One region of the Rhodocista pekingensis genome, then DNA from elsewhere that is predicted to be linked to it. Evidence: riboswitches for the same ligand, from Rfam matches in the RefSeq annotation. Region 1 holds a riboswitch; each other region holds the start of a gene.
The links. Region 1 has a riboswitch for cobalamin ahead of ACFQPS_RS13450 (TonB-dependent receptor plug domain-containing protein). Riboswitches for the same ligand answer to the same signal wherever they lie in the genome.
Positions count from the first base shown of each region.

Region 1 (10,112 bases):
ACCATGTGGGACAAGCTCGCCAACGTGAACGAGCAGGTGCTGGCGAACTACCTGAAGAACGAATACCCGCAGACCGTCGCGGTCGTGCTCTCCAAGATCAAGCCCGACCATTCCTCCCGCGTGCTGGCGCTGCTGCCCGAAAGCTTCGCCATGGAGGTCATCATGCGCATGCTGCGCATGGAGGCGGTGCAGAAGGAGGTCATCGACGACATCGAGCGCACCCTGCGCACGGAATTCATGTCGAACCTCGCCCGCACCAACCGCCGCGACGCGCACGAGATGATGGCGGAGATCTTCAACAGCCTGGACCGCAACACGGAAAGCCGCTTCCTCGCCGCCCTGGAGGAACGCAACCGCGACAGCGCGGAGCGTATCCGGGCGCTGATGTTCACCTTCGAGGATCTGAGCAAGCTGGACCCCAGCGGCATCCAGACCCTGCTGCGCAGCGTGGACAAGCAGAAGCTGGCGACGGCGCTGAAGGGCGCCTCGGAGACGCTGAAGGACATGTTCTTCACCAACATGTCCGAACGCGCCGCCAAGATCATGCGCGAGGACATGGCCGCCATGGGGCCGGTGCGCCTGCGCGACGTGGACGAGGCGCAGATGTACATGGTGCAGATCGCCAAGGACATGGCCGCCCGCGGGGAGATCGTCATCGCGTCGGGCAAGGGCGAGGACGAACTGGTCTACTGACGGCCGGCGCCGCGGCCGTCAGCGGTTGCGCCGCGAGCCGCCCTTCTGGATCACGTAGGGCTCGCCGCCCAGGTCATAGCCGATGGCGCTGGCCGGCACCTCGTTGAAGGAGCGGGCCATGGTCCAGTCGCCGTCGGGCCGGTAGTGCCAGAGGTTGCGGCTCTCCACGTAATAGACGGCGCTGGTGCGGAAGGTGAAGAAGCCGTCCTGCTCCAGCGAGACGGTCAGCACCATCTCGGTGTCTGCCGCATCGGGCAGCGCCCGCACGGCGTCCAGACCCAGCCCGGCCAGCACCGCGGAGATGCCCCAGGGGAACTTGTCGGCGACCCAGGTCCCCACCGCCGCCCCCGACGCCAGCACCGTCAGCGGTCCCGGCACGGTATGCACCGGATCGGAGCCGGGCGAGCGTGGCACGATCAGCACATCCACCCCGACCGAGGTCACGTCGGGCCGCGGATCGAGCGCTACCGGATGGCCGCGGTCCACGAATTCCGTCTGCATGGCGCCCAGGAAGGCGTCGGCGAACAGGCTGCCGTCGTTGCGCATCATGTAGACAGCGACCGGGCCCTTCTTGCCCGTCTTCTCCTCCAGATAGGCAGAAACTGCCCAGGCGGCGTCGCGGGCCACGATCTGCCAGTGCGCCGCCGAGTTCAGCAGGGGTTGCGGCTCGGCCAGCATGCCCACCGCGACCGGGCGGGTGCCGCAGCCGGGCAGGCCGAGCAGGGCCGCGAGCAGCAGCGAGGGGACAAGGGCGGAGCGGACGGCGGGGGAGAAGCGGTGGCGGATCGGCATGGCGGGTCCCGGTCGGTGCGTCTGGAACGCTGACCGGACCCAAGCAAGGCGCGTGCCGACCGGACCGCCGCCACGGCGCCAGGGGCCGTGCCTCAGCCGGTGATGGCGCCGGGGCCGCGCAGCCGCCCGGCCAGGGCCGACGCCTCGGCGATCCGGGACGCGGGAAGCGCCAGCAGGCGGGGCGTGATCTCCGCCGATTCCAGCAGGCACTGACGGTCGAACAGCTCCCGGAGCCGGACATAGTCCGCGCGCCAGCCCGGCGCCTCGTCCGCCTGGGCGCCGAGCAGGGAACCGCAGAGCACCTCCACCTGCCCGTGGAGGGCCGCGATGTCCGCTGACGGCGCGTCCGGCAGCAGCGGGGCCACCGCCTCGCGCAGCATCGCGCCATGCGCCCGCCAGAGCCGGAGCATCCGCTCCAGCGGGATGCCCCGTTCCTCGGGGCCGTACGGCCTTATGGCGCAAACGCCACCAGACCGGAACGGGCTGGTCGGGCCGCAGCTTAGGAGGCTGAGCCATGCTCGCTAACCCCTTTGCGCCGAACTATGGTGACAACGCTACAGCCAGCGATTACCGTAGGTTCATGGAAAGCGGAACGCCATATCTTGTCCTGAAGCTTGACACGACGGACCCCATAGAGATTGGGGATTTCGTTGCGTCGTTCACTGCGCTTGCCAGCCAGTATGAAAAATTCATCCGCGCACACCATCCGGATTTGGCGCCTGATGTAAGTATCTATGTAAAGGAGGTGCGCGCCGGATGCATAGAGGCTGAGTTTATCCCTTGGGCCATCATGGGTGTAGCCACCCTAATTGGCGTGATGGATAAAATACTTATTCTAGAAGACTTTATTAAGCGGTGGGGCAAACGCTTGAGCCCTTATTGGAGCGGAGAGGGGCGCGACGAAGAGGCGACCAAATCCGACATTTCAGACTGGATGGGGCAGGTCGCGTCTATCGCCAAGGACCCGGACGCCAGCGCAAGGCTGTCTTGTGTCACCTATGAAAAAGACGAGCGCAAGGAAAGGCTAGCGCTTGAATTTGATACCACTCAGGCCAGAAATGCCCTTGATGGTCTCAGGAGGCACAAGAAAGCGCTTGAGCATGTCGGGGGCGCCGATTATGAAAAGGTACTTATGGTATTTCAGCAATCAAACACAAAGGACGCTGCGCCCGGAAAGCGAACTTCGGAGCGCGTTGTAATCAACAAGATCACCTCAAAAGACTTGCCACTGATCTACGTTTCAGATGTGGCCGCAGAGCGTATCAAGTTCGAGATTCGAGAGGCTTCGGACAACATTTATAGGAAGGGTTTTTGGGTCGATGTGAATGTGGAAACGCGCCCGAACGGGACTCCCATTGCGTTTAGGATAACCGGATACCACGGCATGGCTTCCCTCGACAACGAAGACTAATCTTCCGCTACATGCAGGGTCTTGCACCCCACCGCCTCTAGGCACTGTAAGAAAAATACCGCTGTAAACTTTCCCCTGGCGACCTTGTTCCGAATGTTCACCGATGTATCGTGAACTCCGAGCGCGGCCAGCCTTTCCGTAAGCTGGTCATAGGTCACACCCCGCTTCGTCATCTCAGCTTTCAGCAGCCGTTTGGTGTAAGCGGCCCATTCCTCTTCCGTGCGCATCGTGCATCTCCAAAATCGGTGCAGATGCCATCGTATACGTTACGATTGCCATTGACAACGTTACCCGCATGCCATCATATACGTTACGTGAGTAACGCAAACGATGGCAAACGCAATGGCCCAGCACTTCCTGCTTTCCGCCGCCTCCCGCACGATCAGCCTGAAGGCCGTGCTGAGGATGGACAATGCCGAGGCATGGGCCACCTTCCGCCGGCTGCGCTGGCCCGAGACGCAGGGCGAACCCGTCTGCCCCCATTGCGGCGGCTGCATCTGCTATGACGTGGCTCGCGGCGGCTCGCCCCGGTATCGGTGCCGTGCGTGCCGGCGGGACTTCTCGCCCACGTCCGGGACGCTGTTCGCCTACCACAAGCTCCACGTCCGGGATTACCTTGCGGCCATCGTCATCTTCGTGAACGCGGTGAAGGGCATCAGCTCCTTGCAGCTCGCCCGGGACCTGGGCGTGTCCGCGAAGGCTGCCTGGGTGCTGGGGCACAAGCTCCGGGAGGCGATGGCTTCCGAGATGAAGGGCGCGATGGTCGGCGGGGCCGGCGCCGTGGTCGAGGTGGACGGCTGCTATGTCGGCGGGCACATCCGGCCCGAGAACCGGAAGGAGGATCGCAAGGACCGTCGCCTTGCCCAGCACCAGACCGGCAAGCGCCGCGTCGTCGTGGCGGTTCGGGAGCGCGACGGCCGCACGCTGACCAGCGTGTTCCGCTCCGAGGAAGAAAGCGCGGCCTTCATCCGCGCCCGCGTGGAGCGGGGCAGCACCATCCATGCCGACGAAGCCGCATCCTGGGATGACCTGCGCGCCCGCTACGCCATGAAGCGGATCAACCACAAGGAAGCCTTCTCCTTCGCGGACGCCTGCACCAATCAGGCGGAGAGCTTCTTTGCTCGCCTGCGCCGGGCGGAGTGGGGCCAGCACCACCACATCAGCGGCCTGTACCTGCACCGCTACGCTGCCGAGATGGCGTGGCGGGAGGATCACCGCCGGGACGCGAACGGGACGCTGTTCAGCCGGCTGGTGGCCCGCGTTGCCGCCTGCGCTCAGTCGGTGGACTTCACCGGGCGGTGGCAGCGGCGCGCGGGTTGATGTGGTTTCAGGAGCGCACACCCATCATTATCCCGCCCCTTCACGGCTTCACCCGCCAGACCACGGCATTCCCGGTCCCAAGCAGTTCCAGGACGCCTTTCTGGCGCAGCCGGCGCATGGATTGTCGGACGTGCTCCCGGAACGTCTCCCGTTGCCGTGCGGTGGGCAGTTGCAGCCCCCGCCGCGTGGCGATGATGTCGGCCACGGCCGCAGCGGACATGGGCTCCGACGCCTCCCGTAGAATGTCCAGCGCATCGTTCGCCAGAGAGCCGCGCCGGGTGACTGTCTCCCGCTTCACCACGGGGCAGATGTCTTCCTCCGGCTCACCCTGATAGCCGAACGCCTTCAACAGCCGGTCAACGGCTGCCAGGTCGTGCGCGATGGCGTCCATGCGCTGGCGGAGCTTGGACAACTCGCCCGCCATCTCCGCCCGCTTGGTCAGCAGCCCCGATATGAGGTAGGTGTCTCCCATGCTCATGAAGGTATCGGGAGAGCGGGCCGGCACCTAGGCTGACGCTGGTGGCGTTTGCGCCATAAGGCCGGGGCCGTACTGGACGCTGTTGCCGACCAGGGCCAGCAGCTCGCGCCCGGCCCCGTGGTCCGCCTCGATCTGTTCCGCGATCATGCCTGCCCGCTCTCCCGGCGCTGGGTCCCGGAGGCTGCCGGCCGGCGCGGCCCGCCCCCGACGGGACCAACCGTCCGCGCCCGGCGGGGTTCCGGTCCCGCCGGCGCGGTTCCGGTCACGCCGGCGCGGCCGGGGCGGAGCGACGGTTCAGCGGGTGGGACCGTCGCCGAGGATGCCCGGGGAGACGACGGCGAAGCTGGTTTCGTCGCCCTTCTGGCGCTCCTCCTCCGGCAGGCTGCCGCGGATGCGGAAGCAGACCGCCTCGGCGATGTTGGTCGCGTGGTCGCCGATGCGCTCCAGGTTCTTCGCCGCGAACAGCAGGTGCGTGCAGGCGGTGATCCGCTGCGGCGTCTCCATCATGTAGGTCAGCAGCTCGCGGAACAGCGCCGTATAGGCCCGGTCCAGATCCTCGTCGCGGTCGCGCACCCGCAGGGCCCCGTCGATGTCGTCGTCGAGATAGGCCTGCACCACGGCGTTCAGCATCTCCCCCGCCGTCTGGCCCAGCGGGCCGAGGGAGCGGGTGAGCCCGATCTCCGGCATCTGCTGCAACGCCAGCGACCGCTTGGCGACATTGGCGGCGAAGTCGCCGATGCGCTCCAGGTTCGATGCGGCCTTCAGCGCCGTGATCACCTCGCGCAGATCGCAGGCGACCGGCTGGCGGAGCGCGAGCAGGCGGATGGTCTGGGCCTCGACCTTGCGCTCCAGCTCGTCCAGCAGCCCGTCCTCGCGCACGACCTTGCCGGCGAGGTCCGAATCGCGGGTGACGATGGCCTGCATCGCCTCCCGGAGCTGCTGTTCCGCCTGCCCCCCCATCTCCGCGATATAGCTGTGGAGCTTGCGAAGCTCCTGGTCATAGGCGTTGACGATGTGCTGCGACTGCATTCTGGACCTCCCCTCGGGAACCCTGCCCGCGGACATGCCGCCACGGTTCCACATGAGCCAATAATCCGCTAAGAAAACGATTGTCCACCTCTGACTAGCGGCTGCGCCGCGATCAGGCCATGACGCCCCACGAGTTGATCGCCACGCTGGAGAAGCACGAACGCTGGTTGAAGCGGCTGACGGGCGGCGCGCGGGCGATGATGCCGCTGGTGGACCTCCAGGGGCATAACTTCAATGCCGCCAACCTGCAATCGGCCAAGCTGTCGGGCGCGAACCTTTCGGACTGCGACTTCACGCGGGCCAACCTCAGCCAGGCCGACCTTTTCGCGGCACGGATGACGCGGGCATTGCTGACCGGCTGCAATCTGGCCAAGGCGGACCTGCGCGGGGCGCATCTGCGCGGCGCCAAGCTGAAGGGCGCCATCCTGCGCGAGGCGGATTTGCGCGGCGGCGCCCTGCTGGACCGGCGCAGTCCCAGCCAGATGAGCGTGCAGCGCTCCGACCTGTCGGGGGCGGACCTGGACGACGCGCTGCTCTCCAACGCCAATCTGGCCGGGGCCGATCTGGGCGAGTGCAGCATGGTCGGCGCCGACTGCCAGGGCGCGCAGATGTCCGGCTGCAACTTCTCCAACGCCGTGCTGAAATCGACCAACTTCTCCAGCAGCGACCTGCGCGGCGCCAACCTTGCCGGGGCGAACCTTGCCGGCGCCTCCCTGCGCGGCGCCAACCTGATGGGCGCCAACCTGACCGGCGCCAGCCTGCGCAACGCCGACCTGCACGGCGCGAACCTGGACGGGGTCAGCCTCGCCAGCGTGGACATGACCGGGGCCAACATCACCCGCTCGAAGGACAACTTCTCGCAGAAGGTCCAGGCCACGCTGTCGGAGCATTTCGTCTGGATCAACTCCAACGGCGCGAAGGGTACGCGCGCCACCCTGGACGGGGAGGACCTGTCCCATATCGGGCTGGAGAAGGTGAACCTCAGCGGTGCCAGCCTGAAGCACTGCATCATGGTCGGCGCCAAGCTGCGCGAATCGCTGCTGATCATGACCGATCTGGTCTCGGCCAACCTCCAGAATGCCGATCTCTCCGGCGCCACGCTGGACGGGTCGAACCTGCGCGGGGTCGATCTGACGGGCGCCCGGCTGGACGGGGCGGAGATCGGGTCGGTCGATATAAAGGGACCGGACGGCCGCCCCACCGGGCGGCTGTGGCCGGCGAACCTCTCCGGCACGAAGCTCGTGAAGGCCAGCCTCGTGCGGGCGAACCTGCGCAACGCCAACCTGTCCGGGGCCGATCTGCGGGGGGCCGACCTCACGGGCGCCAACCTGATCGACGCCAACCTGCGCGGCGCCCAGTTGGACGGGGCGGTGCTGACCGGCGCCGCCATGCCCCGGCCGGAGGAGGACGAGGACGACTGACCCCCGATGCCCTGGCGGGCGGCGCCCCTCAGGCCATCAAGCCGTCAGCCGGCAGCGAGTCGTCGCAGCACCCAGTCCAGCCGCTCCGCCGGGGCCATCACCCGGTCCGGCACGACGACCAGCCGGGCGGGATCGACCCAGCGCCGGCACAGCCCCGCCACCAGTTCCTGGAAATGGAGCTGCATCCACGGATTGGGGTAGCGCACGCCGTCATCCTCCAGCGGGATGCAGCCCCAGGGCAGCAGCAGCACGGCGCTGTAGTCCGCCATCGCCGCCACCGCACGGGCAAGCAGCGCCTCGGTGCCGGCGGGATCGTCCACCCCGAACCCGTTGGACAGCCAATGGGCGGCGAAGTCCAGCGGCGTGCGGTCGGTGACGAAGCCGGCTTCGGCCCGCGCCATCCCCCGCACCAGCGCATCCGCCTGGGTGCGGATCAGGTCGCGGTGCCCCTCGCGCGTCAGGGTGTGGAGATCGAATCCGGCCTCCAGCATCGACCGCATCGCCTCCGCCATCACCGGCAGGTCCAGCCGGTCGCCCAGCGCCTCCGCCAGCGTCGTCTTGCCGACGCCGGCGCTGCCGGTGATGCCGATGCGGTGGGGGCGGGTGTGCGGGCGGATATCCATCCGGCGATGCTAGAGCCTTGCGGCCGGGCGGGGAAAGGGGCGCTTGCCGTCCCTGGGCTGCACCCTGCGGCGATGGAGCCGCCTTGTCGTGCCCGGGTGATTTCCCTAGAGTGCCGCACATGTGTCGGTCCCCCCAAAGGGGTGAAAAGGGAACGACGGTGCGGCCTGTGCCCGGGTGACCGGGTGGGGCCAACGCCGTGGCTGCCCCCGCAACTGTGATCGGCGAGTCCGCCGCCCCCGTCCGCACGGACGGGAACAGGCCACTGGGAAACTGGGAAGGCCGGGCGTCGGATGTTGACCCGAGAGCCAGGAGACCTGCCGGCATGAAGCGTCACGCAGCCATCGGGCGGGGTGCATCGATGGGACGGTCCTCCGTTTTGCGGTGACGTGCCCGATGGGTTGCCGTGGACGGGGGTGCGCGCATGCGTCCTCTGACGAGTCGTCTTTGCCGCCAGTACCGCGCCGGTCGTTTCCGGGCGGGGGCGGAGCCGTGCCGTGTCCAAGGGAACCCGAAGTCCCCAACCGCCCGGTCTGCGCCCTGCGCGGCCGTGGCGCCAGTCGGCACGCAAGCGATGCAGAAGCGCCCTTCCCTCTTCCCGCAGACCCGGTTTCCGCTGCCCTTCCTGGCGGCGGCCCTTGTCCTGCCGGCACTCCCCGCGACGGCTGCGGCCGATGATGCTTCCCGAGTGGAGGAGATCGTCGTCACCGCCACCCGGACGCCGACGCCGATCGACCGCATTCCCGCCTCCGTCAGCGTCATCGACCGCGAGGAGATCCGGCGCAACGCCTGGCAGACCCTGCCCGACGCCCTGCGCACCCTGCCCGGCGCCGCCCTGACCCGTAGCGGCGGCCCCGGCGGCAACTCCTCGCTGTTCCTGCGCGGCACCAACAGCGACCATGTCCTGGTGCTGCTGGACGGCCTGCCGGTGAACGATCCGGCCATGACCGCCGGCGCCTTCAACTTCGGCGACGACCTGCTTGAGGGGGTCAGCCGGATCGAGGTGGTGCGCGGCCCCGCCTCCACCCTTTACGGCTCGAACGCCATCGGCGGCGTGATCAACATGATCACCCGCGCCGGCGGCCCCTCCGCCGCCACCGCCGAGGTCGATGCTGCCGCCGGGACGGACAAGACCTGGCGCGGCAGCGCCGGCCTCTACGGCACGCTCGACAATCTGGACTACGGCGTCAGCGTCCAGGGCTTCACCACCGACGGCGACAACGCCACGCCGTCGCGGATGGCCGGCAATCTGGGCGAGGAGGACGGCTTCGACGCCCTGACCGCCACCGGCAAGGCCGTGGTCCGGCTGGAGAACGGCCGGCTGGAGGCGCTGCTGCGCTGGCGCCGGGCGGAGAGCGACCTCGACAACGTCCCGCAGGACGAGCCGAACTCCACCGGGGAGAGCGACCATCTGGCCTGGCAGCTCGCCGGCGAGCGGCTGTTCTTCGCCGGGGCGCTGAATTCGCGGCTGAGCGTGGGGCAGAGCCGCTACGATCGCACCTACCGCAACGACCCGGACAGCGTCTCCGCCGATTACAGCCGCGATACCTATGACAGCGTGCGGACCCAGGCCGACTGGCAGAACAACCTGACCCTGCCGGCGACGGCGGCGATGAAGGACGGGGTGCTGGGCTTCGGCGCATCGTTCGTGCGGGACGAGGCGGATTTCGACACCCGCTCCGTCTCCGCCTACGGGCCTTACACCAGCGCCGTGGACGCGGACGCCGACAGCCTCGCCCTCTATGTCCACGCCCAGGCCCGCCTGTTCGACGCGGTGGACGTGACGGCCGGCCTGCGCAACGAGCATCCGGACGATTTCGGCACCACGACGACCTGGCGCCTGGGTGCGGTCGTGCCGCTGCCCTCCCTCGCCACCCGCCTGAAGGCGGCGGCCGGCAGCGCCTTCAAGGCACCCACCCTGTACGACCGCTTTGGTACGAACAATTACGGCTACCGCGGCAATCCTGACCTGGACCCGGAGAAGAGCGTCGGCTGGGAGGCCGGGTTCGAGACAGACCTGCCGGGGGCGGGGCGCAGCAACCTTGTCACCGTGTCGGTAACCTGGTTCCAGAGCGACATCGACGACCTGATCACCTACCGCTACAACCCGGACTTCACGAGCACGGTCGTCAACGTCAACGAGGCGCACACCAAGGGGGTGGAGACGATCCTTACCCTGCGCCCCGCGGACTGGGCCGAGCTGACGGCGAGCTGGACCTGGACGGATGCCCGCAACGAGCAGACCGACGCCCGCCTGTTGCGCCGGCCTGAGCACGCGCTGGCCTTCACGGCGGCACTGGAGCCCGTCGCGGGCCTGACCGTGGCCCCGGAGGTCTCCTTCATCGGG
Region 1 is NZ_JBHTCM010000012.1:97,842-107,953, reverse strand. Features, by position in the region: gene fliG (flagellar motor switch protein FliG) at 1-693, shown strand, start outside; gene ACFQPS_RS13495 (hypothetical protein) at 712-1,485, opposite strand; gene ACFQPS_RS13490 (hypothetical protein) at 1,578-1,895, opposite strand; gene ACFQPS_RS13485 (hypothetical protein) at 2,000-2,896, shown strand; gene ACFQPS_RS13480 (DUF6471 domain-containing protein) at 2,893-3,123, opposite strand; gene ACFQPS_RS13475 (IS1595 family transposase) at 3,239-4,216, shown strand; gene ACFQPS_RS13470 (hypothetical protein) at 4,257-4,694, opposite strand; gene phoU (phosphate signaling complex protein PhoU) at 4,989-5,723, opposite strand; gene ACFQPS_RS13460 (pentapeptide repeat-containing protein) at 5,843-7,144, shown strand; gene ACFQPS_RS13455 (AAA family ATPase) at 7,189-7,767, opposite strand; cobalamin riboswitch at 7,876-8,104, shown strand; gene ACFQPS_RS13450 (TonB-dependent receptor plug domain-containing protein) at 8,340-10,112, shown strand, end outside.

Region 2 (10,112 bases), on a different contig from region 1:
CGGTTCGCTGATCCAGGAGGAGTTCAACCTCAACCTGGACTTCGTCTACAGCCTGCACACCGGCCTGCTGGCGGCCCCGGTCAACGTCGCCTTCGGCGGCGAGCGGCGCGAGGAGACCTACAAGATCATCGCCGGCGACGAGGCGTCGTGGGTGGTCGGCCCCGGTGCGTCGGCCGGCCTTGCCACCGGCTCCAACGGCTTCCCTGGCTACGGCGACGCCCAGGCCGGCAGCTTCGATCAGGAGAGCTACGCAGGCTATGTGGACGTCGAGGTGCCGGTGACGGACATCTGGACGATCGGCCTCGCCGGCCGCTACGAGGACTTCTCGGAGTTCGGCTCCACCACCGACGGCAAGATCTCCACCCGTGTCGAGGTGCTGCCGAACCTCGCGCTGCGCGGCTCTGCCTCCACCGGCTTCCGCGCGCCGACGCCGGGCCAGGCCTACAGCACCCGCACCTCGCAGGGGCTGGACACGGTCACGCTGAACACCTTCACCTCCGGCCGGCTGGAGCCGTCCAACCCGGTGGCGCAGTATTTCGGTGCCAAGCCGCTGAAGCCGGAGGAGTCGGTCAATCTCAGCGCCGGCCTCGCCTTCCAGACCGATGTCGGCTTCTCGGCAACGGTGGACGTCTACCAGATCAAGGTCACGGACCGTTTCAGCCAGTCCTCCAGCTTCACCGTGACCGATGCCATCCGGCGCCAGCTCATCGCGCAGGGCGTGCCCGGGGCCAACACCTTCACCAGCGTCAGCTTCTTCACCAACGACTTCGACACCCGCACCCGCGGCATCGACATCGTCGGCAGCTACGCGACGGATGCCGGCCCCGGCCACCTGACCCTGTCGGCGGCCTACAACTATAACAAGACCGAAGTCACCGGCGGGTCGCTCGCCGCCAACCCGACCCAGGCCCTGCTGTTCGAGGAGGGGCTGCCGGAGCACAACGCCACCCTCAGCGCCGACTACCGCCTCGGCCCGGTCAACCTGATGGCGCGGCTGCGCTACTACGGTGAATGGACCGACAGTTCGGGCAACGCCACGGGCGACATCTTCCAGACCTTCGGGGCGGAGAGCTTCGTGGACATGGCCGTGACCTGGGACATCACGGACGCCTTCTCCCTGCGGGTGGGGGCCGAGAACGTCTTCGACAACTACCCCGGAGAGGCGACCTACCAGTCCAACCGCGGCCTGATCTACTCGCGCAACGCGCCCTACGACACCGACGGCGGCCAGTACTATGTCCGCCTGGACGTGCGCTACTGACCGGCCGGATGCCGGACGGGACGGGGCGGCTCCGGCCGCCCCGTTTCCGTTCGCGGCCGGGTGCGGGACTGTGAAAGGAGAACGGACATGGGCGTGACGCGGCGGGACCTGCTGCGGGCGGGCGGGGCCGGGCTGGCGGCCGGCGTGGCGGTTCCGGCCGGCTGGAGCGCGGCCGGGGCGGCGGTGCCCGATCTGCCGCCGGTGCCGGCCCTGGCGCCGTCGACGCTGGCGCGCGACACCGGCTTCTGGGAGGCGGTGGCCGGCCAGTACGATGCCACCCGCGCGGTGGTGCATCTGGAGAACGGCAACTGGGGCATGATGGCCCGGCCGGTGCTGGAGGACTACCGCCGGCACCAGGACCGGGTGAACCGGGAGACTTCCTACTACACGCGGCGGGAGTTCGGCCGCGACGCGCGGGAGGTGGTGCGCCGCGTCGCCGCCCTGCTGGGGGCGGGGGAGGACGAGATCGCCCTGACCCGCGGCGCCACGGAGGCGCTGCTCACCCTGATCGCCGGCTACCACCGGCTCGGGCCGGGCGATGCGGTCCTCTACGCCGACCTCGACTATGACAGCATGCAGGCGGGCCTGGAGTCCCTGCGCCGCCGCCGCGGGGTGGAGGTCGTCCGCATCGACCTGCCGGAACCGGCCACCCACCAGGGGCTGATCGACACCTACGAACGGGCGCTGGCGGCCAACCCGCGGGTCCGGCTGATGCTGCTGACCCATCTCAGCCACCGCACCGGGCTGGTGCTGCCGGTGGCGGAAATCGTCTCCATGGCACGGGCGCGCGGTGTGGACGTGATCGTGGACGCCGCCCACTCGCTGGGCCAGGTGCCGTTCGACGCGGCCGGGCTCGGCGCCGACTTCGTCGGCTACAATCTGCACAAATGGATCGGCGCCCCGCTCGGGGTCGGGGTCATGTACATCCGGCGCGACCGGCTGGACGCCATCGAGCCCCACATGGGCGAGCCGGAGGGCGCGCAGGGCATCCGCGCCCGCATCCACACCGGCACGACGGACTTCGCCACGCTGCTGGCCGTGCCGGCGGCGATCGACTTCCACCAGCGGATCGGCACGCCCGCCATCGCGGCGCGGCTGCGCCACCTGCGCGACCTCTGGGCGGAGACGCTGCGCGGCAGTCGCGGCATCGAGATCCTGACGCCGAAGGACCCGCGTCTCGCGGCCGGCATCACCTCGTTCCGCCTCGCCGGCAAGCTGTCGGCCGAGGAGAACGCGGCCGTCGCCCGGCAGTTGCTGGAGCGGTCCGGCATCTTCACCGTCCACCGCACGGGCGTGGCGAAGGGGGCCTGCGTGCGGGTGACACCGGCCCTCTTCACCCGGGAGGAGGACATCCGGAAGCTGACGGCGGCGCTCCGGCTGCTCGCCGGCGGCTGAGGCCGGCGGGCAGCGTCGGGGCGCTCGGACGCAAGGGTGGCGGGGTCAGCGGACCCCGCGCGGCGCCCAGAGATCGTCCTTGGCGCCGTTCTCGTTCAGCGTCCGCGCCAGGATGAACAGGTAGTCGGACAGCCGGTTCATGTAGCGCAGCACCTCGGGATTGACCTCCTCGGCCCGGGCCAGCGCCACCACCCGGCGCTCGGCCCGGCGGGTCACGGTGCGGGTCAGATGGGCGAAGGCGGCGGCGCGGGTGCCGCCGGCCAGCACGAAGTTCGCCAGCCGCGGCAGCCCCTCGTTCATCGCCTCCAGTTCGGCCTCGATCCGCTCCAGACCGCTGCCGTCGATGCGCAGGGCGGCCCCGGACTCACCGGGCATGTGCAGGTCGGCGCAGATGTTGTAGAGGTCGATCTGGATGGCGCGCAGCCGCGCATCCACCGCGGCATTGTCCTCCAGCATGGAGCGCAGCACGCCGATCATGGCGCCGACCTCGTCCACGGAGCCGTAGGCCTCCACGCGGTCGGAGCATTTCGGCACGCGCACGCCGCGGCCCAGGGAAGTTTCGCCGCCGTCGCCGGTGCGCGTCACCACTTTTGTCTTGCTCATCGTTCTCTCCCTTTCCGGTCTCTGTCGGGTGTCGCCGCGGGACGGCGGGCCGCAGCACCCGGCGGGGGCAGCGGCGGGGACGGTGCGGCGGTCCGCCCCCTCATTTAAGGCGCACCGGGCATCCGGCCACCATCAGCCAGGCCTCGTCGGCGGCCGCGGCGGTGCGCTGGCCCAGCCAGCCCACCAGATCGCGGAAGCGGCGCAACTCGGCTTCCATCGGCACCGGGCTCCAGCCGATCTCGTCACCGACGATGACCGTCGGCCACGGGGCGGCGCGCAGATGCCCCAGGACCGCGCTCCACTCGGCCAGGATCGTGCTGTCGTCACGGTCGAAGCGCATGGCGGCCCAGATCACGATGCTGTCCAGCACCAGCCCGGACGGCGGCGGGTCCAGCGCCGCGAGCGCGGCCGTCAGATCGTCCGGCGCCTCCAGCGTGCGCCAGCCCTCCGGCCGTTCCTCCTGGTGCCGGCGCACGCGCGCGAGCATCTCGGCGTCGGCGGGATCGACGCGGTAGGTGGCGGCGAACACGACGTTCCCGCCCCAGCCGCGGGCGATCTCCACGGCGCGGGCGCTCTTGCCGCTGCGCACCGGGCCGGTCAGGAAGGTCACGGCACCCATGGCATCGCCTCCGCTCTGGCCTGCACGTCAGACATGATGGATGATCACCTCCGCCACGGCGGCCAGCAGGGCGAGGCCCAGACCCGCCCGCCGGGCGCGCTCCAGGGCGCGGGGCAGGTCGTCCGGGCCGGGCACCGCCCCTCCCTCGTTCAGAACATAGTGACCCGGCTTGCCCAGGCGCAGCCCCAGGGCCATCGCCATGGCCGCCATCGGCCAGCCGCTGTTCGGCGAGGCGGTGCGCCGCGCCTCCGTTGCCAGGGCCGCCCGCCGGTCGCGGCGCAGCGCATCGGCGCCCAGCAGCGCCAGGGCCGTCAGCCGTGCCGGGATCAGGTTCAGCAGGTCGTCGGCGCGGGCGGCCACCTTGCCGGCCCATTCCCAGCGCCCGCGATAGCCCCACATGGCATCCGCCGTGTTGGCGAAACGGTAGAGCGCGGCCCCGGGCAGCCCCGCGACCAGGAACCAGAACAGCGGCGCCACCAGGGAGTCCGACAGGTTCTCCGCCAGGGATTCGATGGCGGCTTCGCGCACCTGCTCCGGCTCAAGCTCCGTGGTGTCGCGGCTGACCAGGGAGCCCAGCCGGGCACGGCCGGCCGCCAGCCCCTCGCGCAGGGCCGTCTCGGTGGCGGCGACCTCCGACAGGAGCAGGGTCAGGGCGAACATCGGCTTCAGCAGGAACGCCAGCAGCACCAGTTCCAGCCAGGGCGGCAGGTCGGAGACGAGCCATGTCGCCGCCCCCGCCACCGCCACCGTGGCCACCGCGCCGACGGCCCAGGCGGCGGCGCCGGCCGGCAGCGCCAGCCACGCCGGCAGGTCGGGGAGGCGGCGGCCGGCCTGCTCCAGGTACTGGCCCATCCAGATCACCGGATGCAGCCGCCCCGGCGGCTCCCCCAGGAAGCGGTCGATCAGCAGCGCAAGCAGGATGGTCATGGCGTGGCGCCCCCCCGGACCGCGGGCGCCGTCTGTCCGCCTCCGCTACCGGGGCCGGACGGGCAGGGGCGGAAGGCCGCGCTGCGGGGGGGAAGACCGTGCGTCACCGGGGTTCCCGTCACCGCGCCAGGGCCAGCAGGGCGTCGAGGTCCAGATTGGCCTCCACATGGTCGGCCAAAGCCTCCAGGGCCGCTTCGGTCCGCGCCTCGAAGTCGAGCGCCGAGGCCTGCGCCCCCACCCGCTCCAGCCAAGCGGAGCGGAACCCGTCCGACCCGAACAGGCCGTGGACATAGCTGCCCATCACCCGCCCGTCGGCGGAGACCGCCCCTTCGGCCTTCGGGGCCGAGCCGTCGCCCGCGTCCAGCATCAGCCAGGGCCGCTCCAGGCCCGGCCCGGTCGAGCGGCCCATGTGCATCTCATAGCCGGTGACGCGGCGGCCGCTGTTCCGGTCCAGCCTGTCGATCTCGACCAGCCGCTTGTCGCCGCCGATCTCCGTCTCGATGTCCAGCAGGCCCAGGCCCGGCGTCTCCCCGGCCGGCCCCTCGATCCCGGCGGGGTCGCGCACCACCCGGCCGAGCATCTGGAATCCGGCGCAGAGGCCGACGACCCGGCCGCCATGGCGGACATGGGCCAGGATGTCCACGTCCCAGCCCTGTTGGCGCAGCACGTCAAGGTCGGCGCGGGTGGTCTTGGAGCCGGGCAGCACCACCACGTCCGTGTCGGCCGGGATCGGATGGCCCGGCTGCACCCAGCGCAGGTCCACGCCCGGCTCGGCCGCCAGCGGGTCCAGGTCGTCGAAGTTGGCGACGCGGGACAGCCGCGGCACCGCCACCTTCAGGCCGCTGCCGGTGCCGGTGGCCGGCCGCTCCAGTGCCAGCGAATCCTCCGCCGGCAGGCGGTCGGCCTCCTCGAACCAGCGGACCACGCCCAGGAAGGGCCAGCCGGTCATGGCCGTGATCGTGCCGCAGGCCGGCTCGAACAGGGAGAAGTCGCCGCGGAACTTGTTGACGATGTAGCCGACGACGCGGACCCGGTCGGCCTCGTCCAGCAGGGCGTGGGTGCCGACCAGGGCGGCCATGGTGCCGCCACGGTCCAGGTCGCCCAGTACGACGACCGGCAGGCCCAGCCGCTCCGCCAGATGCATGTTCGTGATGTCCGAGGCGCGCAGATAGATCTCCGCCCCGCTGCCGGCGCCTTCCACGATCACCAGGTCCGCCTCGGCGGCCAGCCGCTCGAAGCTGTCCATGATCGGCGGCATCAGGCCCTTGCGCATCCGGTGATAGGTGCGCGCCGGACAGTTGCCCAGCACCCGGCCGCGCAGCACCACCTGGGAGCCGATGTTCGTCTGCGGCTTCAGCAGAACCGGGTTCATGTGGATGGACGGCGCCACCTTGCAGGCGCGGGCCTGGAGCGCCTGGGCGCGGCCGATCTCGCCGCGCGCCGGGGTGCCGTCGGCCTCCGGCGGGGCGTCCGCGTCGGGCACCACGGCGGCGTTGTTGCTCATGTTCTGCGCCTTGAAGGGGCGCACCACCAGACCGCGGCGGGTGAAGGCGCGGCAGAGCCCGGCCACCAGCATGCTCTTGCCGACGTCGGAGCTGGTGCCCTGGATCATCAGCGCGCGGGCGCGGCGCGGAGCGTCCGTGCTGCGCGGCGTGTAGACGATCGGGGCGAGGCCGTCGCCGGGCGTCGTCGCGGAATCGGACATGGACTGGAAGCCCCTTCAGACAGGAAGGGCATGGGCATGGGGAAGACCGCGGGACCCCGGCATCCCCTCTGAGGGCGGCCGGAGCGCGGGCATTCCACCGGGACACCCCGCCCGTGGACCATGGTGCGTCGCGGCAGGTCTCCTGGCTCGCGGGTCGTCGCCTCGGCCCGGCCTTCCCGGAACCCTTGCGGGTCCAGTGGCGCGAACGGGAAAGGCTCACCGCTGACAGTTGCGGGGGCAGCTCCGGCCTTGCCGCGTACGGCGCACCGGATTCCCTCTTAGCTTCCGCACCCCGGAGAGCCGGAAGAACCGTGACGGCTGAGCTTTAGGAGACGGCCATCCCCCTGTCAACGGCCGCCTGCGCCGCCGCGGGCGGACCGCATGGCGATCCGTCATGCCCCTCCTGCGCCGCCGGAGCTTGACTTGAGCAGAACCTGCAATTACGGTATTTAGCGTTACGGTCCCCTGGATGACACAATATGTAGTTATCCGATCTCGTTATCCGGGGGCTAAGAGGGAAGCCGGTGTGATTCCGGCGCTGCCCCCGCAACTGTCAGCGGTGAGCTGCCGACCTTTCATGTCACTGGTGCCGACCGGCACCGGGAAGACCGGACGGTGGCGCGGACCCGCGAGCCAGGAGACCTGCCGTAGCCCAGTCTACCAATCTTCGGACGGGGTGATCCGAAGGGAACCCGCCGGCGCCGCGCCGGGCGGTTCCCGACCCCTGTCCGCGTGCCGGAAGGGGAAAGACCCGCATGCCCGTTCATGCCCTTGCCACGCTGCCGCAGTCCGTGATCAAGCGTAGCGGTGAAGTGTCCGCCTTCAACGGCGACAAGATCCGCTCCGCCATCGAGCGCGCCGGCAAGGCGACCGGCGAGTTCGACGGGGCGGAGGCGCATCTCCTGGCGATCCAGGCGATCAAGGTGATCGGCCATCGCTTCCATACCGAGGCGCCGCATATCGAACAGATCCAGGACGTGGTCGAGCAGGTCCTGATCTCCGCCAACCATTTCGCCACGGCCCGCGCCTACATCGTCTACCGCGAGCAGCGCGCCCGCCTGCGGCGCGACCGCAAGACGGTGGTGGATGTCGAAACCTCGATCAACGAGTACCTGAACCGGGCCGACTGGCGCGTCAACGCCAACGCCAACCAGGGCTATTCGCTGGGCGGCCTGATCCTGAACATCTCCGGCAAGGTGGTGGCGAACTACTGGCTGTCGCACGTCTATCCGGCGGAGGTGGGCCGCGCCCACCGCGAGGGCGACATCCACATCCACGATCTGGACATGCTGGCCGGCTACTGCGCCGGCTGGTCCCTGCGCACCCTGCTGACGGAAGGGCTGAACGGGGTGCCGGGCAAGGTCGAGGCGGCGCCGCCCAAGCACCTGTCCAGCGCCGTCGGGCAGATCGTCAATTTCCTGGGCACCTTGCAGAACGAATGGGCCGGTGCGCAGGCGTTCAGCTCCTTCGACACCTATCTCGCCCCCTTCATCCGCAAGGACAACCTGCCCTACGAGCAGGTGCTCCAGTGCATCCAGGAGCTTGTCTACAATCTTAACGTGCCCTCCCGCTGGGGCACGCAGACGCCCTTCACGAACCTGACCTTCGACTGGACCTGCCCGGAGGACCTGCGCGATCAGGTGCCGGTGATCGGCGGCGAGGACATGGACTTCACCTACGGCGAGCTTCAGGCCGAGATGGACCTGATCAACCGCGCCTACATGGAGGTGATGACCCGTGGCGACAGCAAGGGGCGGGTCTTCACCTTCCCGATCCCCACCTACAACATCACGCCCGACTTCCCCTGGGAGAGCGAGAACGCCGAGCGGCTGTTCGAGATGACGGCCAAGTACGGGCTTCCCTACTTCCAGAACTTCGTCAATTCCGAGCTGAAGCCGAACATGGTCCGCTCCATGTGCTGCCGGCTCCAGCTCGACCTCAGCGAGCTGCTGAAGCGCGGCAACGGCCTGTTCGGCAGCGCCGAGCAGACCGGTTCGCTGGGGGTGGTGACGGTCAACTGCGCGCGCCTGGGCCATCTGCACAAGGGCGACGAGGCGGCCCTGTTCCGCGCCCTGGACGAGATGCTGGACATCAGCCGCACCAGCCTGGAGATCAAGCGCAAGGTGATCCAGCACCACATGGACAACGGGCTGTTCCCGTACACCAAGCGCTACCTGGGCACGCTGCGGAACCACTTCTCGACGCTGGGCGTGAACGGCATCAACGAGATGATCCGCAACTTCACGGACGATGCCGAGGACATCACGACCGAGCGGGGCTATGCCTTCGCCGTCCGCTTCCTGGACCATGTGCGTGCGCGCATCGTGCAGTTCCAGGAAGAGACGGGCCACATGTACAACCTGGAAGCCACCCCGGCGGAGGGTACGACCTACCGCTTCGCCAAGGAGGACCAGAAGCGCTTCCCCGGCATCCTCCAGGCCGGCACGGCGGACCAGCCCTACTACACCAACTCCAGCCAGCTTCCCGTCGGCTTCACGGACGACCCGTTCGAGGCGCTGGAGCGGCAGGAGGAGTTGCAGCGCAAGTACACCGGCGGCACCGTCCTGCACCTCTACATGGGCGAGCGGGTGTCCTCGGCCGATGCCTGCCGCAAGCTGGTGCGCCGGGCGCTGGAGAATTTCCGCCTGCCCTACATCACCGTGACGCCCACCTTCTCGATCTGCCCCAAGCATGGCTACATCGAGGGCGAGCACGCCTTCTGCCCCAAGTGCGACGCCGAGCTGATCGCCCGCAAGCGGCAGAAGTGCGCCGCGGCCGAGTGAGCGCCGCGACACCGTACCGCCGGGACACCGGCCCGATTCCCTGACCTCCGGACAAGAGGACCCGACCCATGAGCTGCATGACCGAGACCGCCGAGATCGTCCTGAAGGACGAGGAGCGCCAGCCCTGCGAGATCTGGACCCGCGTGATGGGCTATCACCGTCCCGTCTCCTCCTTCAATTTCGGCAAGAAGGGTGAGTTCGCCGAGCGCCGCTACTTCGCCGAGGCGAAGGCGGACCTCGGGGCCTGATACGAGGCATCCGGTGGCCGACCTTCGCGTCGGCGGCCTGTCCCGGCTGTCCACCTGCGACTGGCCGGGCGACCTGGTCGCCACCGTCTTCTGCCAGGGCTGCCCCTGGGCCTGCCCCTACTGCCACAACCCGGACCTGCTGCCCCCCCGCGGGCAGCGGGAACTGCCGTGGGGGCAGGTGCTGGCCTTCCTGGAGGGGCGCCGCGGCCTGCTGGACGGCGTCGTCTTCTCCGGTGGGGAGGCGACGCTCCAGGCCGCGCTGCCCGACGCCATGCGGACGGTGCGGGGGATGGGCTTCCGCATCGGCCTGCACACGGGCGGCCCCTATCCCGAGCGGCTGGCGGACCTGCTGCCGCTCCTGGACTGGGTGGGCTTCGACGTGAAGGCCCCCTTTGCCGAATATGAGCGGATCACCGGCGCCCCCGGCAGCGGGGAGCGGGCGCGCGAGAGCCTGCGCCTGCTGCTGGACGCCGGCATCGCCTGCGATGTCCGCACCACCGTGCATCCGCGCCTGCTGGACGCGGCGGCGCTGGAGCGGCTGCGTGCCGATCTCGACGCGCTGGGCGTCCGA
Region 2 is NZ_JBHTCM010000028.1:280,102-290,213, reverse strand. Features, by position in the region: gene ACFQPS_RS19745 (TonB-dependent receptor plug domain-containing protein) at 1-1,261, shown strand, start outside; gene ACFQPS_RS19740 (aminotransferase class V-fold PLP-dependent enzyme) at 1,349-2,656, shown strand; gene ACFQPS_RS19735 (cob(I)yrinic acid a,c-diamide adenosyltransferase) at 2,702-3,259, opposite strand; gene ACFQPS_RS19730 (bifunctional adenosylcobinamide kinase/adenosylcobinamide-phosphate guanylyltransferase) at 3,360-3,878, opposite strand; gene cbiB (adenosylcobinamide-phosphate synthase CbiB) at 3,906-4,805, opposite strand; gene ACFQPS_RS19720 (cobyric acid synthase) at 4,924-6,510, opposite strand; cobalamin riboswitch at 6,626-6,839, opposite strand; cobalamin riboswitch at 6,955-7,174, shown strand; gene ACFQPS_RS19715 (ribonucleoside triphosphate reductase) at 7,266-9,293, shown strand; gene nrdD (anaerobic ribonucleoside-triphosphate reductase) at 9,362-9,541, shown strand; gene ACFQPS_RS19705 (anaerobic ribonucleoside-triphosphate reductase activating protein) at 9,555-10,112, shown strand, end outside.
Region 2: linked by a shared signal. The riboswitch ahead of ACFQPS_RS19720 (cobyric acid synthase) and the one ahead of ACFQPS_RS13450 (TonB-dependent receptor plug domain-containing protein) in region 1 are both predicted to bind cobalamin.

Region 3 (10,112 bases), on a different contig from region 1:
GCTGCGCACGGTCTACGAGGACCGGGTCGTCGCCCTGCGCGACCTGAAGCAGGTGTCGGACGAAGTCGCCGTCGCCATCGTGGACGCCGCCAACAAGGCGCGCAGCGGCAGCCTGTCCCTGGAGGAGGGAGCCGCCTCCGTCGAGCGGGCCCAGGGCGTCCTCGCCACGGGCTGGACCGCCTTCAAGGCCACCAGCCTCGATGCGGAGGAGGCCCGGCTCGTCACCGGGGCGGAGGCCCCCCTGCTGCGGGCCGACCGTGCCATCACCGACCTTCTCGCCCTGCTGCGGCAGGGGAACCGGGCTGCGCTGGACCTGTTCATCCGGGACCGGCTGTACCAGGAGGTGGCGCCGGTCGTCGGCGCGCTGAACGGTCTCGCGGACCTCCAGGTGCGGGTCGCCGCCGAGGAATACACCAGGGTCAGCGGTCGCTTCGGCACGGTCGTCTGGCTGTTCGCGGCGTTGCTGCTGATCGGCGCCGCGGTGGCGGCCGGGGCTGCGACCCTGCTGCTGCGCACCGTGCTCCGGCCGCTCGCCACCCTGGGCCGGCATTTCGAGGCCATCGCGCGCGGCAACCGGGGCCACACCATCGCCCTGCCGCCCGCGGCCGAGTTCCGGCCGGTCACGGCCCAGCTCCGCTCGCTGCGGGCCCGGCTTGCCTTCGCCGCCGAGGAGACGGAGACGCAGACCCGCCGTGCCGCGCTGGAGCGCCAGCGCGCCGTCCTCTCCATGGCCGAGACGGTCGAGCGCGAGAGCAACGCCGCCGTCGAGGCGGTGGCCGAGCGGACCGGCGCCATGGCCCGGGACGCCGACGGGATGGCGAACTCCGCCGATCGCGTCAGCAGCGCTGCCGGCGGTGTCGCCGCAGCCGCCGATCAGGCGCTCGCCAACGCCCAGGCGGTCGCCAGCGCGGCCGAGGAACTGTCCGCCTCGATCAACGAGATCGTGACCCAGGTCACCCATGCCAGCACGATCACCCGCAGCGCCGTGGCCGAGGGCCAGAACACGGCGGAGGCGATCCGCGCCCTTTCCGAGCAGGTCGCCGGGATCGGCGAGGTGGCCCGGCTGATCAACGACATCGCCGCCCGCACCAACCTGCTGGCGCTGAACGCCACGATCGAGGCGGCCCGCGCCGGGGAGGCGGGCAAGGGTTTCGCCGTCGTGGCCGGGGAGGTGAAGTTGCTGGCCAACCAGACCTCGCAGGCGACGGACGAGATCACGGCGCAGATCACGGAGATCCAGCGCGCGACCGCCGCGGCCGTCACCGCGGTTTCCAGCATCGGCCAGCGCATCGGCGAGGTGGATCAGGTGTCCACCACCGTCGCCGCCGCCATGGAGGAACAGAGCGCCGCCACCCGCGAGATCAGCCGCAACGTCGTGGAGACGACCCAGGCCGCCCGGCAGGTGTCGGAACTGATCGGCACCGTGGCCCGCGACGCCGCGGAGACGGGGCAGCAGGCGGCGGCGGTCCGGGCCAATGCCGGCAGCGTCGCGGACAGCATCCGCGAACTGCGTCAGGTGCTGGTGCGGGTGGTGCGGACCTCCACCCGAGAGGCGGACCGCCGGACCGAGCAGCGCTTCGCCGTGGACATCCCCTGCGAGGCCCGGCTGGTCGGTGGCAGCCGGCAGGAGGTCCGCGTGAGCGACCTGTCCGTCGGCGGCGCCACGCTGGCCGGGGCGCAGGCGGATATCGGCAGCGAGGGGCTGCTGCATCTGCCCGGCCTGCCGGAGCCGGTGCCCTTCACCGTGCGCGCGGCCGACGCGACCGGCCTGCACGTCGCCTTCGAGCCGCGCCTGCCGGACGGCGTTCCGGCCCGCCTTGCCGGTTACGCCAACGCCGCCTGACGGCGGCGGACAGGCGGCGCCCTGCCTCTCCCGCTGCCGCTGCCGTCGGGGTCCGGAACCCCGGCGGGGGCGGCGGGTTGATCGCTGTGACGACATATCACATGCAGCGTGCGGCCAATCTTCGCCTCAAATCCTATTGACAGGATGGGGATTGGCCGTCAGCATGATCCTGTCGGTCCATCGACCGGCCGCGGCCCTTTGATGTGCAGCTTGCGCCGCGACACCAAACGCTAAAGCGCCACGAAGCGGGTTCGTGGTGCCCGGTTGTGGAGGGCACCCCGGCAGCGGCGTCACGGGCGGCGGTCCCCGCCCGGCCCCGCCGGCATCTCCCCTCCCGTCGTCCGGCACCGCGAGGCTCCCGGTTCTCCCGCTTGGCCGGACAAGGGAGTGACCCATGAGCTGGTTTGCACGCGCGGCCGCGGCCGCCGCCCTGGCCATCGGCATCGCCGCCGCTGCCGCGGTGGCACAGCCGAAATCCTATGAGATCCTGAACGTCAGCTACGATCCGACGCGGGAGCTTTACAAGGAATTCAACAAGGTCTTCGCCGAGCGCTACAAACGGGAAACCGGCGCCACCGTCACCATCAAGACCAGCCATGGTGGCTCGGGCAAGCAGGCCCGCTCTGTCATCGACGGTCTGAACGCCGACGTGGTCACCCTGGCGCTGGCCTACGACATCGACGCCATCGCCGAGAATACGGACCTGCTGCCGAAGGACTGGCAGACGCGGCTGCCGGACAACAGCACCCCCTACACCAGCACTATCGTCTTCCTGGTCCGCAAGGGCAACCCGAAGAACATCAAGGACTGGGACGATCTGGTGAAGCCCGGCATCCAGGTCATCACCCCCAACCCCAAGACCTCGGGCGGGGCGCGCTGGAACTACCTTGCCGCCTGGGCCTACGCCCTGGAGCATGGCGGCGGGGACGAGGCAGCGGCCCGCAGCTTCGTCGAACGTCTCTACCGCAACGTCCCGGTGCTCGACACCGGCGCCCGCGGCGCCACCACCACCTTCGTCCAGCGCGGCATCGGCGACGTGCTGCTGGCCTGGGAGAACGAGGCCTTCCTGGCGATCGAGGAACTGGGTCCCGACACGGTGGAGATCGTGGTGCCCAGCCTCTCCATCCTGGCCGAGCCGCCGGTGGCGGTGGTCGACCGGAACGTGGACCGTAAGGGCACCCGCGCGGTGGCCGAGGCCTATCTCGCCTTCCTCTACACCCCTGAAGGCCAGGAACTGGTCGCCAAGCACTTCTACCGGCCGCGCCTGCCGCAGCTCGCCAACCGGTACAAGGACCGCTTCCCCGCCCTGAAGCTGGTGGAAATCTCCCAGTTCGGCGGCTGGGGGCGGGCCCAGGCGACGCATTTCGCCGACGGCGGCGTGTTCGATCAGATCTACCGACCCGACGGGCGCTGAGCCCGTTTCCGGTCGGATGCCGTGGCTCCGGGATTCGAGAGTTGACGGACGGTATCGGAATCTGCACGCAATGGACCCCCCGGCGGACCGCGACCCGCGGTGCGCCGGGGGTTTCCGTCATCGGGCAGCCCCCACCACCGGGAGACTTGCGATGACCGTCCTCTGGCAGCCCTTCGCCCGGCCGCGTCGGTCGGTCATTCCCGGGCTGGGCCTGACGCTCGGCGTCACGCTCCTCTACATGACCCTGATCGTCCTGGTTCCGCTGGCGGCCCTGGTCGCCCGTCCCTGGGAACTGGGCATCGCTGGATTCCTCGACCAGGTGACGCAGCCGCGCGTGCTGGCGGCGCTGCGGCTCAGCTTCGGGGCCGCATTCCTGGGCGCCAGCATCAACGCCGTCTTCGGTCTGGCCGTGGCCTGGATGCTGGTCCGCTACGATTTTCCCTTGAAGCGGCTGGTGGATGCCGTGGTGGACCTGCCCTTCGCCCTGCCGACGGCGGTGGCCGGTATCGCGCTCACCTCGCTCTATGCTCCCAACGGCTGGATCGGGCAGTTCCTGGCGCCGCTCGGGGTACAGGTCGCCTTCACGCCGCTGGGCGTCGTCGTCGCCCTGACCTTCATCGGCCTGCCCTTCGTCGTCCGCACCGTGCAGCCCGTGCTGGAGGATCTGGACAAGGAGCTGGAGGAAGCCGCCGCCAGCCTGGGCGCCACCCGGGTGGAGACCTTCGTGCGGGTGATCCTGCCCACCATCCTGCCGGCGCTGCTGACCGGCTTCGCGCTCGCCTTCGCCCGCGCGGTGGGGGAGTACGGCTCCGTCATCTTCATCGCCGGGAACATGCCCATGGTCAGCGAGATCGCGCCGCTGCTCATCGTCATCCGGCTGGAGCAGTTCGACTATGCCGGGGCGGCCGCCATCGGCGTGACCATGCTGCTGGCGAGCTTCGTCCTGCTGCTGGTCATCAACCTGCTGCAACGCTGGACGCGGCGATGGGCCGGTCTGTGAAGGAACCGCCCGTGACCACCTCTCCCTATGATGCCGATCCCGCCATTCCGGGCCGGACCGCGCCAGCGGCCAGGGGCGGGACGCTCCTGGACGATCCTGTCGTGATCGAACGGCCACCGGCGCGGCGGCGCGGCGTGCTGGAAGACCCGATCTGGGTGAAGCTGCTGATCGGCGGGACGGCCCTGGGCTTCCTTGTGCTGTTCATCGCGCTGCCGCTCCTCGCCGTCTTCGTGGAGGCGCTGCGGCGGGGCTTCGGGCCCTTCTGGGAGGCGCTGGTCGAGCCCGACGCCCTGGCCGCCGTCCGCCTGACCCTGACGGTGGCGGCCATCGCCGTGCCGGCGAACATGGTGTTCGGCGTCTGCGCCGCCTGGGCCATCGCCAAGCACCGCTTCCCCGGCAAGTCGCTGCTGCTGACCCTGGTGGACCTGCCCTTCAGCGTCTCGCCGGTGATCTCCGGCCTTGTCTACGTGCTGCTGTTCGGGGCGCACGGCTGGTTCGGCGGCTGGCTGCGCGAGCACGACATCCAGATCGTCTTCGCCGTGCCGGGGCTGGTGCTGGCGACCCTGTTCGTCACCTTCCCGTTCGTGGCGCGCGAGCTGATCCCGCTGATGCAGGCGCAGGGCACCGACGAGGAGGAGGCGGCCGTCACCCTGGGCGCCAACGGCTGGCAGACCTTCCTGCGGGTGACGCTGCCGAACATCAAGTGGGGTCTGCTCTACGGCGTGCTGCTCTGCAACGCCCGGGCGATGGGGGAGTTCGGCGCCGTCTCCGTCGTCTCCGGCCACATCCGGGGGGAGACGAACACCATGCCGCTGCATGTCGAGATCCTCTACAACGAGTACAACTTCGTGGCCGCCTTCGCCGTCGCCTCGCTGCTGGCGCTGCTGGCGATCGTGACCCTGGTGGCGAAGTCGCTGCTGGAATGGCGGTTCGGGGCCGAGCTGGCCGCCACCCGCAGGCATTGAGAGGCTGCCCATGAGCATCGTCCTGTCCGGCATCACCAAGCGCTTCGGCGGTTTCACGGCGGTCGATCATGTGGACCTGACCATCGCCCCGGGCGAGCTGGTGGCGCTGCTGGGTCCGTCCGGGTCGGGCAAGACGACCCTGCTGCGCATCATGGGCGGGCTTGAGTTCGCCGATTCCGGCCGGCTCCTGATCGACGGTCAGGACGCCACGGCGACCGAGCCGCATGCCCGGCGTGTCGGCTTCGTCTTCCAGCACTACGCCCTGTTCCGGCACATGACGGTGTTCGAGAACGTGGCCTTCGGCCTGCGGGTCGCACGCCGGCGCCCGAGGCTGGCGGAGGCGGAGATCCGCCGGCGGGTCCTGGAGCTGCTGGAGCTGGTGCAGCTCGCGCAGCTTGCCGACCGTTATCCGAACCAGCTTTCCGGCGGCCAGCGTCAGCGGGTGGCGCTGGCGCGGGCGCTGGCGACGGAGCCGCGGGTGCTGCTGCTGGACGAGCCGTTCGGGGCACTGGACGCCAAGGTACGCAAGGAGCTGCGGCGCTGGCTGCGGGAGATCCACAAGGGCATGGGCGTCATCACCGTGTTCGTGACCCATGACCAGGAGGAGGCGCTGGAACTGGCCGACCGGGTCGCCATCCTGCACCAGGGGCGGCTGGAGCAGGTCGGCACCCCGGCGGCGATCTACGACCGGCCGGCCACGGCCTTCGTCTGCGATTTCCTGGGCGGCGGCACCCGGCTTTCCTGCACCATCCAGGGCGACCATGCGGAGATCGCCGGGCTGCCCCTGGCCCTGCCGCCCGGCGCCTGGACCCGCGGCCCCGGGATCGCCTTCGTCCGGCCGCACGATGTGGAGGTGCTGCCCGCCGCCGGTCCGGGCAGCCTGTCCGCCCGGGTCCGGGCGGTGCAGCCGGTCGGTCCGGAACTGCGGCTCGACCTCGATCTGGACGGACAGGTCATGGAGGCGCTGCTGGACCGCCGCACGGCCGATGTCGGGGCGCTGACCCCCGGGGCCGCGGTGGGCGTCAGGCTGCGCCACGTCAACATCTTCCCGGCCTGAGGACTGGCCCCGTTTCCGTCAGGCCCTGCGCCTGCCCCTGGCGCACGACCGTCGAGCCGAGAGGTGCGAATCAAACGGCAGACACCGCGTTAGCGGCATGTTAACGTAGTTACGCCTCACTAGGGGAGTAACGCGCTCGGAGGCTGTGCGGTGCGTGTCATCATCATAGGATCACAGGCAGAGGATCTGGCGGCCGCCCGGGCGCAGTGCCAGAGCGGTCGGCTTGCCGTCGTCGGGACCGGCGGCTGGCAGGACGCGGTCCGTCTGTTCGACGCCACCCAGCCGTCGGCGGTGGTGCTCGCCTCCGCCCCCGAATCCCCCGAAGCCGCCGGGGCGATCTGGTCCTTGCGCGCCCGCGATCCCTTCGTCGCCATCGTGCCGCCGCATGCGGCCTCCGCCATGCCCGCTCACGCCGCCTCTGTCGCGCCCGCGGCGGGCGGTCCGTTCCCGATGGGCGGTCTTCCGGGCTGATCCGCCGCCGGCCGGTCCCCGGTCCTGGGGCGTGGGTGCTGGGCATATCGGGCTATGCGTGTCGCCGCTGCCACAGGTTTCGGAACACCGCGGTTCATCTCTTGTCCTGCTCTCCCGACTAGGCTAACCCTCAGCCCGCCGAAGGTGCCCCGGAAGGGGTGAAAAGGGAACGCGGTGCGGGTCGCAAGGCCCCAGGCCGCGGCTGCCCCCGCAACTGTGAGCGGCGAGCGCTCGTCCATCCATGGCCACTGGGAAACTGGGAAGGCCGGACGAGCGTGGTGACCCGCAAGCCAGGAGACCTGCCTTCGGAAATGCGTCGCACGGCCGTTGGGCGGGGTGTCCTGGCGGGGCGGATTTCCGTTTCGTGCCGGCGCTTCGGAAGGAGCGTGCCCGTGTGGCCGCCATGCATGCCATGGCGGCGCCGGACCGGCCTGTCATCCCCCCGACGCGGCAGTCCCGCCGCGCCGGCCGTCGGGCCCTGCTTCCGATTTCGCACCCTTGTGGAACGGAGCCAGAGAAGTGCCCAAGTCCCCCCTGTCGTCCCGCCTGTCGGCCCCCCTGTCGGCCCCCCTGTCGGCCCGTCGCCACCGGCGCGCGCTGCTCGCCGGCCTGACCGCCGCCTCCTGCCTCGGTCTGGCGGTGCAGGCCCAGGCCCAGACCGGAAGCGCGGGGCGCGACCCCCTGGTCGATGAGATCGTCGTCACCGCGACCCGCACGCCCACCCGGATCGACCGCGTCGGCAGCAGCATCAGCGTCGTCACCGCGGCCGACATCGCGCGCAGCCAGCAGTCGCAGGTCCTGGACGTGCTGAAGCGCGTCCCCGGCATCAGCATCTCACGCAACGGCGGCGTCGGCGCCACCTCCAACGTCCGGATCCGTGGCTCCGAAACCAGCATGGTCAAGGTGCTGGTCGACGGGGTGGAGATGAACGACAGCTCCAGCGCCAGCCGCGACTTCGACTTCAACGCCCTGCTGAGCGACGACATCGAGCGGATCGAGGTGCTGCGCGGGCCGCAGAGCGCGCTCTACGGCAACGATGCCATGGCCGGCGTCATCAACATCATCACCCGGCGCGGCGACGGGCCGTTGACCGTGCGCGGACTGGTCGAGGCCGGGGCCTACGACACCTTCCGGCAGAACCTGTCCCTGTCCGGCCGCTCGGGCGATATCGACTACTCGCTCTCGGGCAGCAACTACAAGACGGACGGCTTCTCCCGTGTCGGTGCGGGCGACGAGAAGGACGGTTCGGAGATGCGTTCCGTGCGCGGCCGGCTCGGCTGGCGCGCCAGTGAGGCGCTGCGCTTCGACCTTTCCGCCGGCTGGGACTGGCTGGACACCGACTTCGATCCCAGCACCAGCAGCGACGGTCCCGCCTTCCAGGAGAAGGAGACCCTGTTCGGCCATGCCGGTGCGTTCTTCACGGCCCTGGACGGCCGGCTGGAGACCACCCTGTCGGTCGGTGCCAGCCGGACGGACCGCGACTTCGACGAGCCCAAGGGCTGGTATCGCTATTCGACCTTCGACAGCGACCAGCTCAGTGTTGACCTGATGTCCAGCCTGAAGCTGCGCCGGGCGGATGTCGCCACCGTCGGCCTCGCCTGGGACCGCGAGAAGGCGGAGACGACCACCACCAGCAGCCGGGGCGTCACCACGCCGGGCGTCGATGCGGATGTCGAGACCTGGGGCGTCTTCGGCCAGTATCTCGCCGCCCTGACCGAGGAGCTGTCGGTCACCCTGGGCGCCCGCCACGACCATAACGACCAGTTCGGCGGCGACACCACCTGGCGCGCCACCGCGGCCTACGCGCTGTCCCCCGTGGGTACCACGCTGCGCGCCAGCTACGGCACGGCCCGTCGCGCCCCCAGCCTGTATCAGCTCTTCGATCCGACCTACGGCAACCGGCGCCTGGAGACGGAGAAGAGCTGGGGCGCCGATGCCGGGGTCGAGCAGACCCTCTTCGACGGCAAGGTGACCGCGGGCGTGTCCGTGTTCCGCAACAGCTACCGCAACCTGATCGCCTTCACCTCCAGCTACGTGAACATCGGCCGCGCCCGGACCCAGGGTGTGGAGACGACGCTGGCGGTGCAGCCGGTCTCCTGGCTCTCGCTGGATGCGAACTACACCCTGCTGGACACGGAGAACCGGGACAACGGCCGCGATCTGCCGCGGCGGCCGCGCCATTCGTTCAACCTGGGCGCGGACGTGACGGTGACGGACGCGGTCACGCTGGGCGCCGACCTGCGCCATGTCACCTCGCAGCTCGACCGCGCGTCGGCCACCTCGCCGCGGGTGGACGGCTATACGGTCGTGAATCTGCTGGGCCGCTGGGAGCTGACGGACAGCCTGAGCCTGTTCGGCCGGGTCGAGAACCTGTTCGACGAGGACTACCAGGAGGTCCTGAACTACAACACGCCCGGCCGCTCCGCCTATATCGGCATCCAGGCGGCGTTCTGAGCATGGGCCGGCGCATCGCCGCCGCCCTCCGCCTGCCGCTCGCTGTCGTCCTGTCCGTCGTCGCGGGTCTGTCCGTCCTGGGGCTGCCCGGTCCGGCGGCCGGGGCGACGGGCGGGGCGACAGAAGGGGCGACTGCGGCGCCCCGCCGTGTGGTCTCGCTCTCGCTCTGCGCCGACCAGTTCGTGCTGGCGCTCGCCGCGCGGGAGCAGATCGCCGGTCTGAGCCGCCTTGCCGCGGACCCGAACCTGACGCCCTCCGCGGCGCAGGCTTCGGGTCTGCACCGGCATGGCGGCACGGCGGAGGAGATCCTGATGCTGAAGCCCGACCTGGTGGTCGATGGCGGCTTCACCCGCGGCCGCACGGTCGCCATGCTGGAGCATCTCGGCATCCCGGTGCTGCGGCTGCGCGGTGCCGTGACCCTGGCCGGCATCCTGCCTCAGATCGACGCCGTGGCGGCGGCGGTCGGGCAGCCGGAGCGGGGCCGGGCGCTGCGGCGCAGCCTGGAGGCCCGGTTGGCCGGGGCGGGCACCGCGCCCGCCCTGGGCACCGCCATGCTGTACCGGCCGGGCGGCGAGGTTCCCGGCTCCCGCGGCATCGTCAACGACGTGATGGCCGCGGCCGGTCTGACGAACATCGGGGGGCGTCTCTCCACCCGCCCGAACGGCCGGGTCATGGTGGAACAGCTCGCGCTCGACCCGCCGGACGTCCTGGTGGTGGACAGCCGCCGGCCGGACCGGCCCGGCGTGGGCCAGTCCGTGCTGGACCATCCCGCGCTGCGCCCGCTGGCGGGGCGGATGCGGGAGGTGTCCTTCCCCCTGAAGTACTGGCTCTGCGCCGGTCCCGGTTCCATCGACGGGGTCGCGCTGCTGCGCGAGGCCGCCCGCGGCGGGGGAGGGGCGTCATGACCG
Region 3 is NZ_JBHTCM010000026.1:47,768-57,879, reverse strand. Features, by position in the region: gene ACFQPS_RS18145 (methyl-accepting chemotaxis protein) at 1-1,843, shown strand, start outside; gene ACFQPS_RS18140 (sulfate ABC transporter substrate-binding protein) at 2,238-3,257, shown strand; gene cysT (sulfate ABC transporter permease subunit CysT) at 3,409-4,257, shown strand; gene cysW (sulfate ABC transporter permease subunit CysW) at 4,242-5,222, shown strand; gene ACFQPS_RS18125 (sulfate/molybdate ABC transporter ATP-binding protein) at 5,233-6,279, shown strand; gene ACFQPS_RS18120 (hypothetical protein) at 6,430-6,750, shown strand; cobalamin riboswitch at 6,876-7,071, shown strand; gene ACFQPS_RS18115 (TonB-dependent receptor plug domain-containing protein) at 7,270-9,204, shown strand; gene ACFQPS_RS18110 (ABC transporter substrate-binding protein) at 9,207-10,109, shown strand; gene ACFQPS_RS18105 (FecCD family ABC transporter permease) at 10,106-10,112, shown strand, end outside.
Region 3: linked by a shared signal. The riboswitch ahead of ACFQPS_RS18115 (TonB-dependent receptor plug domain-containing protein) and the one ahead of ACFQPS_RS13450 (TonB-dependent receptor plug domain-containing protein) in region 1 are both predicted to bind cobalamin.